3 regions of the Providencia xihuensis genome follow, and region 3 is predicted to be linked to each of the others. Evidence: predicted binding sites of a transcription regulator. Region 3 holds the regulator's gene; each other region holds the start of a gene.

Region 1 (4,244 bases), 1.6 Mb from region 3:
TACTCCCCTACATAATGAAATAAAATGACAATTTATCTTCAAAATAATTTGCGTTGTGGGTAGGCGGCAAGTGAGAGCATCTCGGGGAGCATACATAAGTATGTGACCTGAGTGATTGAGCGCAGCCAACACCCCCACAACGCGAAGTATGAAGAAGATAAAGAAGATTAGGAATTGGCGATAAACTGAGACCGTATCTCTTGCAACTCATCACGCACTCGCGCTGCCGCTTCAAACTCCAAGTCCTGTGCGTGCTTATACATTTGTGCCTCAAGTTGCGAAATACGTCGTTCCAACTCTTTCGTCGACATACCTTGTATATCAATTGATGTCTCACTCTTGGCATTATCTTTTGAGCGCCCTTTGCCTTTCCCGCCAACTTTATGACCTATCTGCAGGATATCGCCAATTTTCTTGTTTAACCCTTGCGGTACGATGCCATGTTCTTCATTGAATGCCATTTGTTTTGCACGGCGGCGTTCGGTTTCTGCTATCGCTTTTTCCATCGAATTGGTGATTCGGTCGCCGTAAAGGATCGCTTTACCGTTTAAGTTACGTGCTGCACGGCCTATTGTCTGGATCAAAGAACGTTCTGAACGCAGAAAACCTTCTTTGTCTGCATCTAAAATAGCCACTAAAGACACCTCTGGCATGTCGAGGCCTTCCCTTAATAAGTTGATACCAACAAGCACATCAAACTCACCCAATCGTAAGTCACGAATAATTTCTACCCGTTCAACCGTATCAATGTCTGAGTGAAGGTAACGAACACGCTCCCCATGTTCTTCCAGATATTCTGTTAAATCTTCCGCCATTCGTTTGGTCAACGTGGTGACTAATACACGCTCATTTTTCTGCACACGAATACGGATTTCAGATAACAAATCATCTACTTGCGTGCTCACAGGGCGCACTTCAATAATCGGATCCAGTAAGCCTGTCGGCCTAACCACTTGCTCAATAACTTCATTGCCTGATTTTTCTAGCTCATATTTGCCAGGAGTTGCAGATACGTAGATAGATTGCGGTGCTAAAGCTTCAAACTCTTCAAAACGCATTGGTCGGTTATCCAATGCCGAAGGCAAACGGAAACCATATTCAACTAAGGTCTCTTTACGGGAACGGTCACCTTTGTACATCGCCCCAATTTGAGGAATGGTCACGTGAGATTCATCCACCACCAGTAGGCCATCCGCAGGTAAATAATCAAACAATGTCGGAGGTGGTTCACCTGGAGCACGACCCGATAAATAGCGTGAATAGTTTTCAATCCCTGAGCAGTAACCCAGTTCATTCATCATTTCTAAATCAAACTGAGTACGCTGAGTAATACGCTGTTCTTCCACCAGTTTGTGGTTTTCTAACAACACTTTTCGCCTATCCACCAGCTCTTCTTTGATATGCTCCATCGCTTCCAAAATACGTTCTCTTGGTGTGACGTAATGTGTTTTTGGGTAAACCGTAAAGCGAGGCACACGGTGTTGAATTTGCCCCGTCAGTGGATCAAAGAGAGATAGACGTTCAACTTCATCATCAAACAGCTCGACACGTAACGCGTATTCGTCAGATTCTGCAGGAAAAATATCAATCACTTCCCCGCGAACGCGAAAAGTACCACGGGTAAAAGCTTGGTCGTTGCGACTGTATTGCAGGTCAGCTAAACGCCTTAAAATAGAGCGTTGGTCAATGATCATGCCATCGGTGAGGTGCAGCATCATTTTTAAGTAGCTATCAGGGTCGCCTAACCCATATATAGCTGACACAGAAGCCACCACAATGACATCACGACGTTCAAGTAAGGCCTTAGTCGCAGATAAGCGCATTTGCTCAATGTGTTCGTTTACAGAGGCATCTTTTTCAATAAATGTATCAGAGCTAGGCACATAGGCTTCAGGCTGGTAATAATCATAGTAAGAAACAAAGTACTCTACTGCGTTATCTGGGAAGAAAGCTTTCATTTCGCTGTAAAGTTGTGCCGCAAGGGTCTTGTTATGAGCCATCAACATGGTTGGGCGATTTTCTTTTGCGATAACATTAGCTATCGTAAAGGTTTTCCCTGACCCTGTTACTCCCAATAACGTTTGATGCGCTAAGCCATCTTGCAGCCCTTCGCGTAATTGACGAATTGCTTCAGGTTGGTCCCCCGCTGGCTGAAAATCAGAATACAGCTTAAAATCCTTACTCATATTACCGCCTCATAACGTGTCTCTTTTTCTATAATACTGGATAAAAAAACAGCTTCAAGTCCTGAATTTAATATTTTCTCTATCCGACGTTCCAATGAGTTTATAAAAATGTTATCCCCAAAATAATGCTTGACCTTTGGAAAACGTTATATTTTATGCTATTGGTTTTTATCGCCCTATCGCAAATATAGATTGAAGTCTTGATTTTATTTAACCTATTGTATTTAAATAAAATTATCTCAAAGTCCAGAATCACATCAAATAAAGGCAAAGCCGCTTGCCGCCTAGCATAGAAGTTGTTTTATAATGTTAATACACAAGGTTATCCACAGAAATGGTGGATAACTCTTGAAGCCCTTAGGGCTCATGCTTTCTCGTCATGAGTAAAATTTGTTAAACATTGAATAAATGACAAAACGATGGCAGTTATATGAAAAAATTTTTACGTAGTATCCGTTTAAAAAAAGAGATTTTATCTGTTTTAGTTCGATCATCAGACTATTTCTACGGTAAAACTTGACAAAAAATAGGTTAAGAACGTTAAACAAGATCAACAAAGCATTTAACAATTGATCATTTATTAGAGGGGAAATGGGCCTAAAACAATAATGTTAAGCCCTTTATTTATTTCACAATAACGTAAGATCCAAATATTGACCTAACGTGGATTCATTAAGTTGGGGCTGATAAGGTAAGATCCCTAAACAAGGTGAGTTAATCATGCGTTTGAGTGTTGCAAGATATTCAGCTTGATAAATACCTGCGGGTTCAATTTCATTGGCAATCCAGCCGACCACAGATAAACCAGCGGTATTAATCGCCTCTAACGTTAATAATGCGTGATTAATGCAACCCAATTTCACGCCCACCACTAAAATAACAGGAAGTTGCTGTTCAATAACCCAATCTGCGTAGGTTTTTTCAGTGGATAATGGGGTATACCACCCGCCAGCCCCTTCAACCAACACCCAATCCCCTTTTTTCTGAACCTCTAACAACCCTTGATTAATAACCGAAAAATCAATAGGCTCTCCCACTTTTTCACTGATGATATGCGGTGAAGTAGGGGCTTCAAAAACAATGGGGTTGACTGATGAATACGGCAATTTCACTCGGCTATTCGCTTGTAATAATAAAGCATCGTTATTGCGCAGCCCTTCTGGTGTTTGTTCACTCCCTGAGGCAACAGGTTTATAACCGACAGTGTTAAACTTTTGAGCATTAGCGGCTTGCAATAAAGCGCAACTTGCCACGGTTTTTCCAACTTCAGTGTCCGTTCCTGTTACAAAATAAGTTTTAGTCACGATAGATGACTCCAAATACGGTTTGATAAGTTAACGGTAGCCCTTGATAAGCCATCGGATAAGCTAAAGCTAACTGCTGAAGGCGCTTACGAGTCATTAGCCCTGTTTGGCGTCCCTCGGTCAAATAGGTCGCTCCAATCCCTTTAAGTGAATTCAATAGACTAATTAAATCAGGGAAATACAGCGTATCTTTTTGAAAAGACAGCTCATGGCGCCATGTTTGGCAGCTCGAGGTGATAGCTTGTGGGCTCAAAAAGGTGTTCACATGAGAATATTCATCAAGCAGCTGCCAAGCTTTGGATAATTCATTAAGCGAATGCTCTGCGAGCGTCGTAAAAACAATCACACCACCACGCTTTGTCACTCTGTATAGCTCACTCAATGCACCATGTAAGTTTTCACACCATTGAATGGATAAATTGGAAAAAATCACATCAAACTGCGCTGAATGAGTCGGGATCGACTCTATATCAGCACACAAATATTCATCTGCTGCATTCTTACTTTTGGCGACATCTAACATGCCAGAAGATAAGTCCAGTGCAGTGACTGTATGGCCTTGATGTTTCAGCTTTTGACTAAAAAAACCCGTACCACAACCCGCATCTAATACCCGTAAAGGCATGTTAACCTGCGCTGCAACGAGGGTCGATTTCAATTTATTGAGCAGTTGCTCTCCTGCTGTCTGCTGATAGTTAGCGATAGCATCGTATCTTGTCGCTGCTCGGCCAAATGCCGCCGCAATTTTTTGTTT
Region 2 (4,244 bases), 1.5 Mb from region 3:
AATCAATAAGTTGAATATCTAGCCCATATAACAACTCTAATGCTTCAAAACGCGAAAATTTAGCCTGTTTTAAGGTATTTTGTCGAATATCAATCGTAAAAGAATGAGTACCTGTAAGATCAGCCGAAGTTAAATTAGTTTGCATAAACAGACTGTTTGATAAGTCACAATCTGTTATCACAGACTTATTGAGTTCCACATTTCTAAAATCAATATCGTGTAAACGACAATCATCAAAATGAGTTTCATGAAGTTTAAGCGCAAAAAAATTGCTACCGCTTAAAATACAACTTTTAAAACTCAGCTGTGAATAAAAATCAAAACGAGGCCAATGCGCTTTTGTCCAATCTACCCCCACTAATTTACACCCATTAAATTCACAAATAGAAAAACGGGAATTAGGGATGGAGATTAGGCTCAAATTGCATTTTAGAAATGTACATTCGACAAATCGGCAATCTGTAAAACAGCTTCCAGTAAAGTTACAATTGATGAATTCACACTGCTCAAAAAGTACATGCTCTAGTCTTTCGTTTTCAAGCTCTAAGTTACAAAATTTTTGTTCTAAATATTCACCATGGTTCTCTATTTCCACTTTCCACCTCATAATGCATGTCATCACACACCTAAAAGCTGACATTTACTGTATATAATACCATGTATTTTTTATAGTAACCTGGCCCTTTGCACATAAATACCTATTTTATGTTCTGCTTACCAACAAACATATCTAATCTATTGAAAATAAAGATTATTTAGCTCTATACTACTACCCCCTAATAAATTAGAAGATACCTTCACATGAATTGCCGTTTAGCAACAATTGATGACATAGACAATATCTACAAAATAGACACTGTAGCGACAGATGTTCGATTAAACGAAATCACACATTGGGTAAAACAGAATGACTGTTTTATATTGGAAAAAAATCAAGAAATATTAGCGTACGGTGTTATAAACACACATTTTTTTGGCTATGGGTTTATTGAACTATTAATGGTCAATAACCAATATCGTCGGCAAGGTCTTGGGCTTATACTAATCAATCAATTGATAAAGAAAAGCCCGACAGCCAAAGTTTTCACGTCAACTAATAAATCAAATACAGCCACTCAACAGCTATTGATAAAAACTGGCTTTATTCCTAGTGGCTGTATTGAAAACATAGATGATAATGATCCAGAGCTTATTTACTGCTACATCGCTAGGTAAAATGACCTAATAATCAGGTCTATAGTAGTGATTTTTCCATCACAACAGTTTGTAGCATCTGGTTAAATTGCTGATACGTTTCTTTATCTATTGTCTGTGGAAAACTTAATACTTCTAACTTATGGGGCTTATTTTCAGGATAATAACTTGGGTGAGCATGGTTGTATTCGTTTTGTTGAAAACCACAGTGCTGATAAAACGAAAGCCGCTTTTGACTGATTTCATCAATTACTGGATCAATTTCAAGGATAACTAGCCCTACATCGTGGCAGAATTGCTTTAGTACTTTCTGACCATACCCTTGCCCCCGGAGAGAATCTGAAATGGCGAGATGTTCAATGTAAAAGTATTCATTAATTTTCCAGCAACCAATAAAACCAACAAATACGTTATTATCTGTAAAATAATAGAGATAATAGTCGTCATGACTCAAAATTGACTTACGACCTTGATAACTTCTCTGCTCATAAAGCGGAAATGCCTGATCATATAGCTGATTAACAACATTATTCTCGTTTATGTTTTCCCTAGAAATTCTGATTGAATGTAGCATTTGATTTTAGACTCATCGTTATATGAACATAATTACACTTTTAGAATACGTTTTTTTTAAAATCTGACAATCATTTTATCCACTGCAAACCTATTTTTATAAAAAAATAACTATTTGTTTTAATTGTTTATTATTTTCTAATATAAAAATATTGGTTTTTAACTCAGATTAATTTAAAAAATATTTTTGTGATCATATTGACTTTTTTCTATATACGCCCAAAAATACTGTATATTAACACAGTAATTGGCCGAGGCTATTATGTTAAGAATTGAAGTTTTATTTGATAAAAATGCACCACAAAAACCAAGCACAAACGTTTTACACGCGCTTGAATCTGAGATTTTACGTAAATTGCAAAATCAATACCCTGATATGGTAACCCGTGTTGGTTTTAGCTCGCAGCAGCGCGTAAACATTTCAGGAACCAAAATGTCTGAAGATAAAATCCGCATTGAAGAAATATTGGAAGAAATTTGGTTAGATGACGGATGGATCCCCGAAGAAAATACTGCTGAATAGACTTCATTAACGAAAGGAATGTTAGTAATCAATAAGCATTCCTTTTTTGGATACTTAAAATTTGTAGCGGAAGCCAGTTAACCCCACAAAACCTAATTTTTGTTCTGTTAATGAACTCTTTCCTGCGTCACCAATTAAATAATACGCAGCGATACCAGTATATAGCGTGAAATTATCATCCATATTGTAATTTAATATGGCTGAGCCATGTATATCTTTAAAACCACTACTTGCATCATATTCTGCGAATTTAGTTTTGCTGGCTTGTTGTTTGGAAACACCAAAATAAGCTTGGTTATAGGCTTTATTTCCCCAAACCGCCGCTAAATTATATTCCATTTCCCATGAGCTATTAATGTCATAGTCTGTATTCATACCTAATTCTATAGTAACAGTTCGACCTATATGGCGACCGCCATAGCGTCTATCTTTTGTTGCTATATCACCCATGATGTAAAACTCATAATTATTTAGTGTATAAGACAGATCAGCGCCAACTAACAAGGAGCCATCTAAGTCCCCCATTCCTTTTAGGTCTTTATTTTTATTACCCAAAAATCCAACTTTTTCATCACGCCCATAGTCATAGCCCAATGAACTGACAAAAGTGAGGTTGTCCGTTAAGCCTATTCCCCATGCTACACCTTCAATACCTAAGCTAAATACGCCATAATCATCAGAAAGATATGCATACGTTGCTTCTAAGCTTGGTCCAAGCTGGTACTTTTTTGAACCTTCATAAACGGGTGCTATATTGATCCCCGCCCCTGCAATAAATGTACTTTCCCCTGCAAACACATAGCTACAAGGTAAAATGCCAACCATTAATGCTACAATTTTTTTCATGTTCAAATTACGCTCATCGTAGTTAATAAATCTTTTGTCTTAAAAACGTTTTAATTTCTTTTAATAGGTTTGATTTGTTTTTTCTTTCATCAGAAAGATGCGACTGCGAAATACATTTATTAACATCAATACATGTTGATATTTCATTGATTGTTATGCTAGAAGGATAAATGCCTGATGTCTTATTGAAATCTTTTCCCATGATGATCAAAGCGATGAGAATAACTGCAATAAACATTGGTACTTCATAGAAAGCTTGTTTCATCATCAATGCTCTTATTCTTAGGAGGGTGTAAGAATAATAATCTGTCTATATTTTTGTACCTTAAAACTGGGTTAAACCAACCTTAAGATAAACTTAAATCTAAGCTGAACTTGAGACGGCGAGATATTGTCTGGTTTCCATTGACTACTTATACTGACGGTCAGAGGTGATAATATGAATATCCTATTAGTAGAAGATGATCTCCAGTTGGGAAAAGCACTTTGTCGTGGACTTGAATTAGCTGGTTTTAACCCCTGTTGGGTACGGTTGCTTACAGATGCAAAGTCACAGCTCGCTTCTCGTAATTTTGATTTAATGCTATTAGATTTAGGACTACCTGATGGTGATGGTCAGGAAGAATTAATTGCATGGCGTCAATCTGGGGAGTCAATTCCAATCATTATATTAACAGCTCGAAATCAGATGGATAATTTGGTTTCTAGCTTAGACTCAGGCGCAGATGATTTTTTGACTAAGCCCTTTGCTATGCCAGAACTTATATCTCGCGTCAAAGCTGTAAGCCGTAGAATAGCGGGGTTTTCTTCTGAGATTTGGCAATTAGATAATCTGCAATTAAACCCGTTAAATCATCAAGTCACACTTAATGAGCAACTGCTTCTACTTTCTGGAAAAGAATATTTATTACTGTATGAATTAATTAAGAATGCCGATAATGTTGTTCGAAAAACAGACTTAGAACAACGTCTCTTTGGTATTGATGATGTAGAAAGTAACTCTTTAGAGGTTCATATCCATAATTTGCGCCGCAAGATAGGTAAAGAACGCATTATTACTATCCGTGGTATCGGTTATTTATTAAAAAAAGAAGCTCAAACAAGTGAA
Region 3 (4,244 bases):
GAACGTGCGCTGACTTACGATTTAACTTACAAAGGCCATATCTCTCCTCTTTGGTCATATACCTCCAGCATTTATTACAACCATGTCTCAGATGCTATTATGGCACATCGTGTCGGTACTGATAAAAATGGAAATCCTTTATTAGAAAACCGCAATAGCGGAAAAGTCGACTACTTCGGTATTGATTTAGGCACGACAGGCCAAATTACCGATTGGATGGAAGCAGGTTTAAGCTACGGGTATATTCATGCCGATCCAAAACACTACAGCGTCAAGCATGTGGCTGAGCTGCCAACCCATAAAGCCTTTGCTTGGGTGAAATTTACCCCTTACGAACCGTTTAGTATTACGGTGACTGAAGAAGCCAGAAGCTGGGCATTTAACTATGTGGATGCTGAAAGTAAAGTGCGCGGATTTGCTAAAACTGACCTGCGTTTAGATTATGACTTAGGGCAAGGCGTTTCCGTCAATAGCTCAGTGAATAACTTATTTGATAAGTCTTATGAATATACCAATGGCTATATTGAAGAAGGTCGCAACTATTGGTTAGGTATTGAATATAAATACTAACCCATAATATATTAGGCAGAGATTTAATTCTTTGCCTAATATTTATTATCGTATCTATAGAATTCCAATATTTATTATTAATAAATAAAAATATATTCATTGTTTTCTCCATTTATTATTTCTTTTATTTTTCATTTTTATCTAACAAAATTCAGTTGAGTACATGCCCTTCTCCCTTCTACTTTCTCTTTTCAAGCTATTTCAGTCAGAAAACTATGATAAACTTGTTCCTATAGTCGATACTTAGTTTTCGAAGTTGGAGTCAAAAATGAAAAAAATGAGTGAAGATAAGATACTTGTGATGGCAGAGCGTATCTGCCAATCAAGGGGCGTTAGATTGACTCCACAGAGAGAAACCGTGTTACGTCTTATTGCACAGCAACACGGAGCTATCAGTGCCTACGATTTATTAGATTTGCTGCGTGAAGTTGAACCACAAGCAAAACCACCCACTGTTTACCGTGGGCTTGAGTTTTTAATGGAGCAAGGCTTTATTCATAAAATAGAGTCAACCAACAGCTACGTTGTTTGCCATCACTTTGATAACCCAAGTCATATCTCAGTGATGCTAATTTGTGATCATTGCGGTAGTGTGACTGAAAGTGATTGCGCAACAATAGAAGCCGCCATTATTAGCCTAGCGGAAACTAATCAGTTCCGTTTAAGGCATACTGTTGTGGAAAACCATGGTTTATGTAAAAAGTGTGATGAAATTGATAGCTGCAAAGACCACGCACACTGTAGCCATGACCATGAGCAACCGATCACTGCAAAAAAAAGTAGCAAATAACGTTGTAGAATCCACGACATTACTTATATAAGAAAAGAATACGAAAAGTAGTATAAAAAAGGATATAAAAGATAAGAACTAAGTAAAGCAGGCAGATCTCTATACATCAATGTGAAATCTGCCAGCAATAATGGAAAAATCAAACAAGCAGCGCGCCGCTACCTACCTGATAATCTAAGAATTAATACCAATCACTATTACGGATCACCCCAACTGCTAAACCCTCAATGGTGAAGCTTTGCTCGCGTAAATCGACAACAATCGGCGCAAACTCAGGATTTTCAGCGATTAACTCAACACGATTACCTTGTTGTTTAAAACGTTTAACAGTCACTTCATCATCAATGCGCGCAACAATCACTTGGCCATTATGCGCATTTTGTGTTTTATGAACTGCTAATAAGTCACCGTCCATAATACCGATGTCTTTCATCGACATACCATTCACACGTAATAGGAAATCTGCGTGAGGTTTGAAAAGTTCAGGATCAACCTGATAATGACTTTCAATATGTTCTTGTGCCAATAAAGGTTCGCCAGCGGCAACGCGCCCAATCAAAGGTAACCCTTGATCTTCAGCCTCTTCTTCAAGAAGTAGACGGATGCCTCGTGATGCCCCAGAAACAATTTCAATTACACCCTTGCGAGCCAAGGCTTTTAAATGTTCTTCTGCCGCATTAGGCGAACGAAAACCAAGACTTGCTGCTATTTCAGCACGTGTAGGAGGCATACCTGTTTGCGAAATGTGGTCACGCACCAGATCATAAACCTGCTGTTGTCGAGCCGTCAGTGCTTTCATTCCGTTCCCCTGTTTGTTTATACAGTCAAGCTGTGAGTATATACAGGTAAATGAAGATTTGAAACAGTTAAATTGCTGAATTTAGGCATTTGCTATCGATTGACTCTCTTTTCTCGACTCTAAACAACGTTTATTGGCTAGGCAGAAAAATAACGCTGCCATAAAATCAGTGCCCATATAAATAACGCTAAACCAATACTGATGAATACAGCCGCTGACCCAATATCTTTAGCGCGCCCTGAAAGTTCATGATATTCACTGCCAATACGATCAACAACAGCTTCTATTGCACTATTTAGTAACTCGACGATAGCCACCAGCACAACGGAGCTGATCAGCAATATTCTATCCACGTAACTGATATCTAAGCAAAAGGCGATAATAATCGCAATGACTGCGGCAACAGACTCCTGCCTAAATGCCGCTTCATTTATCCAAGCCGCTTTTAACCCCTTAAGGGAGTACCCTGCTGCTTTAATCACGCGGGTAAAACCCTTAGTTTGACTTGCCATATTTATTCCTTAAAAAATTCAAACAATAATCGATTTTTACAGTCAAAGTGAATCGTCAGTAACAGATCTACCAGTGGATTTCTGGTATGATTGAGCAGCATTGTTAACAAGAGGCTATAATCATTTATGTCACTATGGCGTAAAATATATTACAACACGTTGAATTTACCACTTAAATTATTGGTAAAAAGTAAACTAATTCCATCGGACCCAATTACAGAGCTGCAGCTTGATACCAACAGGCCAACGCTGTATGTATTGCCTTATCACTCTAAGTCCGACCTCCTAACGCTACGGCATCAATGCTTGGCTATCGGTCTGCCTGACCCTTTGGTTGATAACGACATCAATGGAACAAAGCTTCCTGCTTATGTGTTTATCGATGATGGCCCACGCGTATTTCGTTATTACTCACCAGATCCGCGTAAAGATTCCGTCAAAACATTCCATGCGTATTTAGATTTGCATAAAAACAATCCGAATCTGGATATTCAAATGCTCCCTGCATCGGTTATGTTTGGGCGCTCTCCAGGTCGTGAAGGGCATACCCCTGCACCACCACTGAAGCTATTAAACGGAGTGCAAAAATTCTTTGCTGTCCTGTGGTTAGGTCGTGATAGCTTTGTTCGCCTATCGCCCCCCGTTTCCATCGGGAAAATGGCGCAAGACCACGGCACAGATACCATTATTGCGAATAAATTAGCGCGTGTCGCCCGCATTCACTATTCCCGCCAACGCCTTGCGGCTGTCGGCCCGAAATTGCCCGCACGCTATGAACTATTCAATAAGCTTTTGACCTCAAAAGCGATTGAAAAAGCAGTCGAAGATGAAGCACGCAGTAAAAAAATTCCACTGAAAAAAGCACAGCAAAATGCGGTGAATATGATGGAAGAAATTGCTGCGAACTTCTCCTATGAAGCCGTGCGTTTAACTGACCGTGTACTGAGCTGGACATGGAACCGCCTCTATCAAGGCATTAATGTGCAGCATGCTGAGCGCGTTCGCCAATTAGCGCAAGATGGCCATGAAATTGTGTATGTGCCTTCCCACCGAAGCCACATGGACTACCTATTGCTGTCTTATGTTCTTTATCATCAAGGCTTAGTCCCGCCGCATATCGCCGCAGGGATCAACTTGAATTTTTGGCCAGCTGGCCCAATTTTCCGCCGCCTTGGTGCCTTCTTTATCCGCCGCACCTTTAAAGGAAATAAACTCTATTCCACGGTTTTCCGTGAGTATTTAAGTGAGTTATTTGCTCGCGGTTACTCTATTGAGTATTTTGTTGAAGGTGGACGTTCCCGAACTGGCCGTTTATTACAGCCAAAAACGGGAACGCTATCAATGACACTGCAAGCCATGCTACGTGGTGATTCGCGCCCTATCACTATCGTACCTATCTATATTGGTTATGAACATGTGATGGAAGTAGGCACTTACGCAAAAGAGCTGCGCGGTGCAGAAAAAGAGAAAGAAGGCTTATTTTCAATGATCCGCGGCTTGCGCAAGCTGCGTAACTTAGGTCAAGGGTATGTGAACTTTGGCCAGCCAATTTCCCTTTCTCATTACCTTAACC

The links. The regulator LexA, encoded in region 3, represses DNA repair genes until DNA is damaged. The targets are predictions, from matches to a motif close to TNCTGTATGTACATACAGNA.
Region 1: the regulator LexA is predicted to act here: its motif matches at 2,221-2,240, upstream of uvrB (excinuclease ABC subunit UvrB).
Region 2: the regulator LexA is predicted to act here: its motif matches at 1,994-2,013, upstream of ACE2AL_RS08700 (DinI-like family protein).

What each region holds. Positions count from the first base shown of each region.
Region 1 covers NZ_CP169565.1:3,311,424-3,315,667, forward strand. Annotated here, with positions in the region: gene uvrB (excinuclease ABC subunit UvrB) at 168-2,186, opposite strand; gene bioD (dethiobiotin synthase) at 2,816-3,490, opposite strand; gene bioC (malonyl-ACP O-methyltransferase BioC) at 3,483-4,244, opposite strand, start outside.
Region 2 covers NZ_CP169565.1:1,968,499-1,972,742, reverse strand. Annotated here, with positions in the region: gene ACE2AL_RS08715 (pentapeptide repeat-containing protein) at 1-595, opposite strand, end outside; gene ACE2AL_RS08710 (GNAT family N-acetyltransferase) at 802-1,215, shown strand; gene ACE2AL_RS08705 (GNAT family N-acetyltransferase) at 1,235-1,768, opposite strand; gene ACE2AL_RS08700 (DinI-like family protein) at 2,030-2,290, shown strand; gene ACE2AL_RS08695 (MipA/OmpV family protein) at 2,345-3,136, opposite strand; gene ACE2AL_RS08690 (hypothetical protein) at 3,159-3,404, opposite strand; gene ACE2AL_RS08685 (response regulator) at 3,576-4,244, shown strand, end outside; gene ACE2AL_RS08680 (HAMP domain-containing sensor histidine kinase) at 4,240-4,244, shown strand, end outside.
Region 3 covers NZ_CP169565.1:474,801-479,044, reverse strand. Annotated here, with positions in the region: gene ACE2AL_RS02095 (TonB-dependent receptor plug domain-containing protein) at 1-570, shown strand, start outside; gene zur (zinc uptake transcriptional repressor Zur) at 839-1,360, shown strand; gene lexA (transcriptional repressor LexA) at 1,542-2,159, opposite strand; gene ACE2AL_RS02080 (diacylglycerol kinase) at 2,297-2,671, opposite strand; gene plsB (glycerol-3-phosphate 1-O-acyltransferase PlsB) at 2,798-4,244, shown strand, end outside.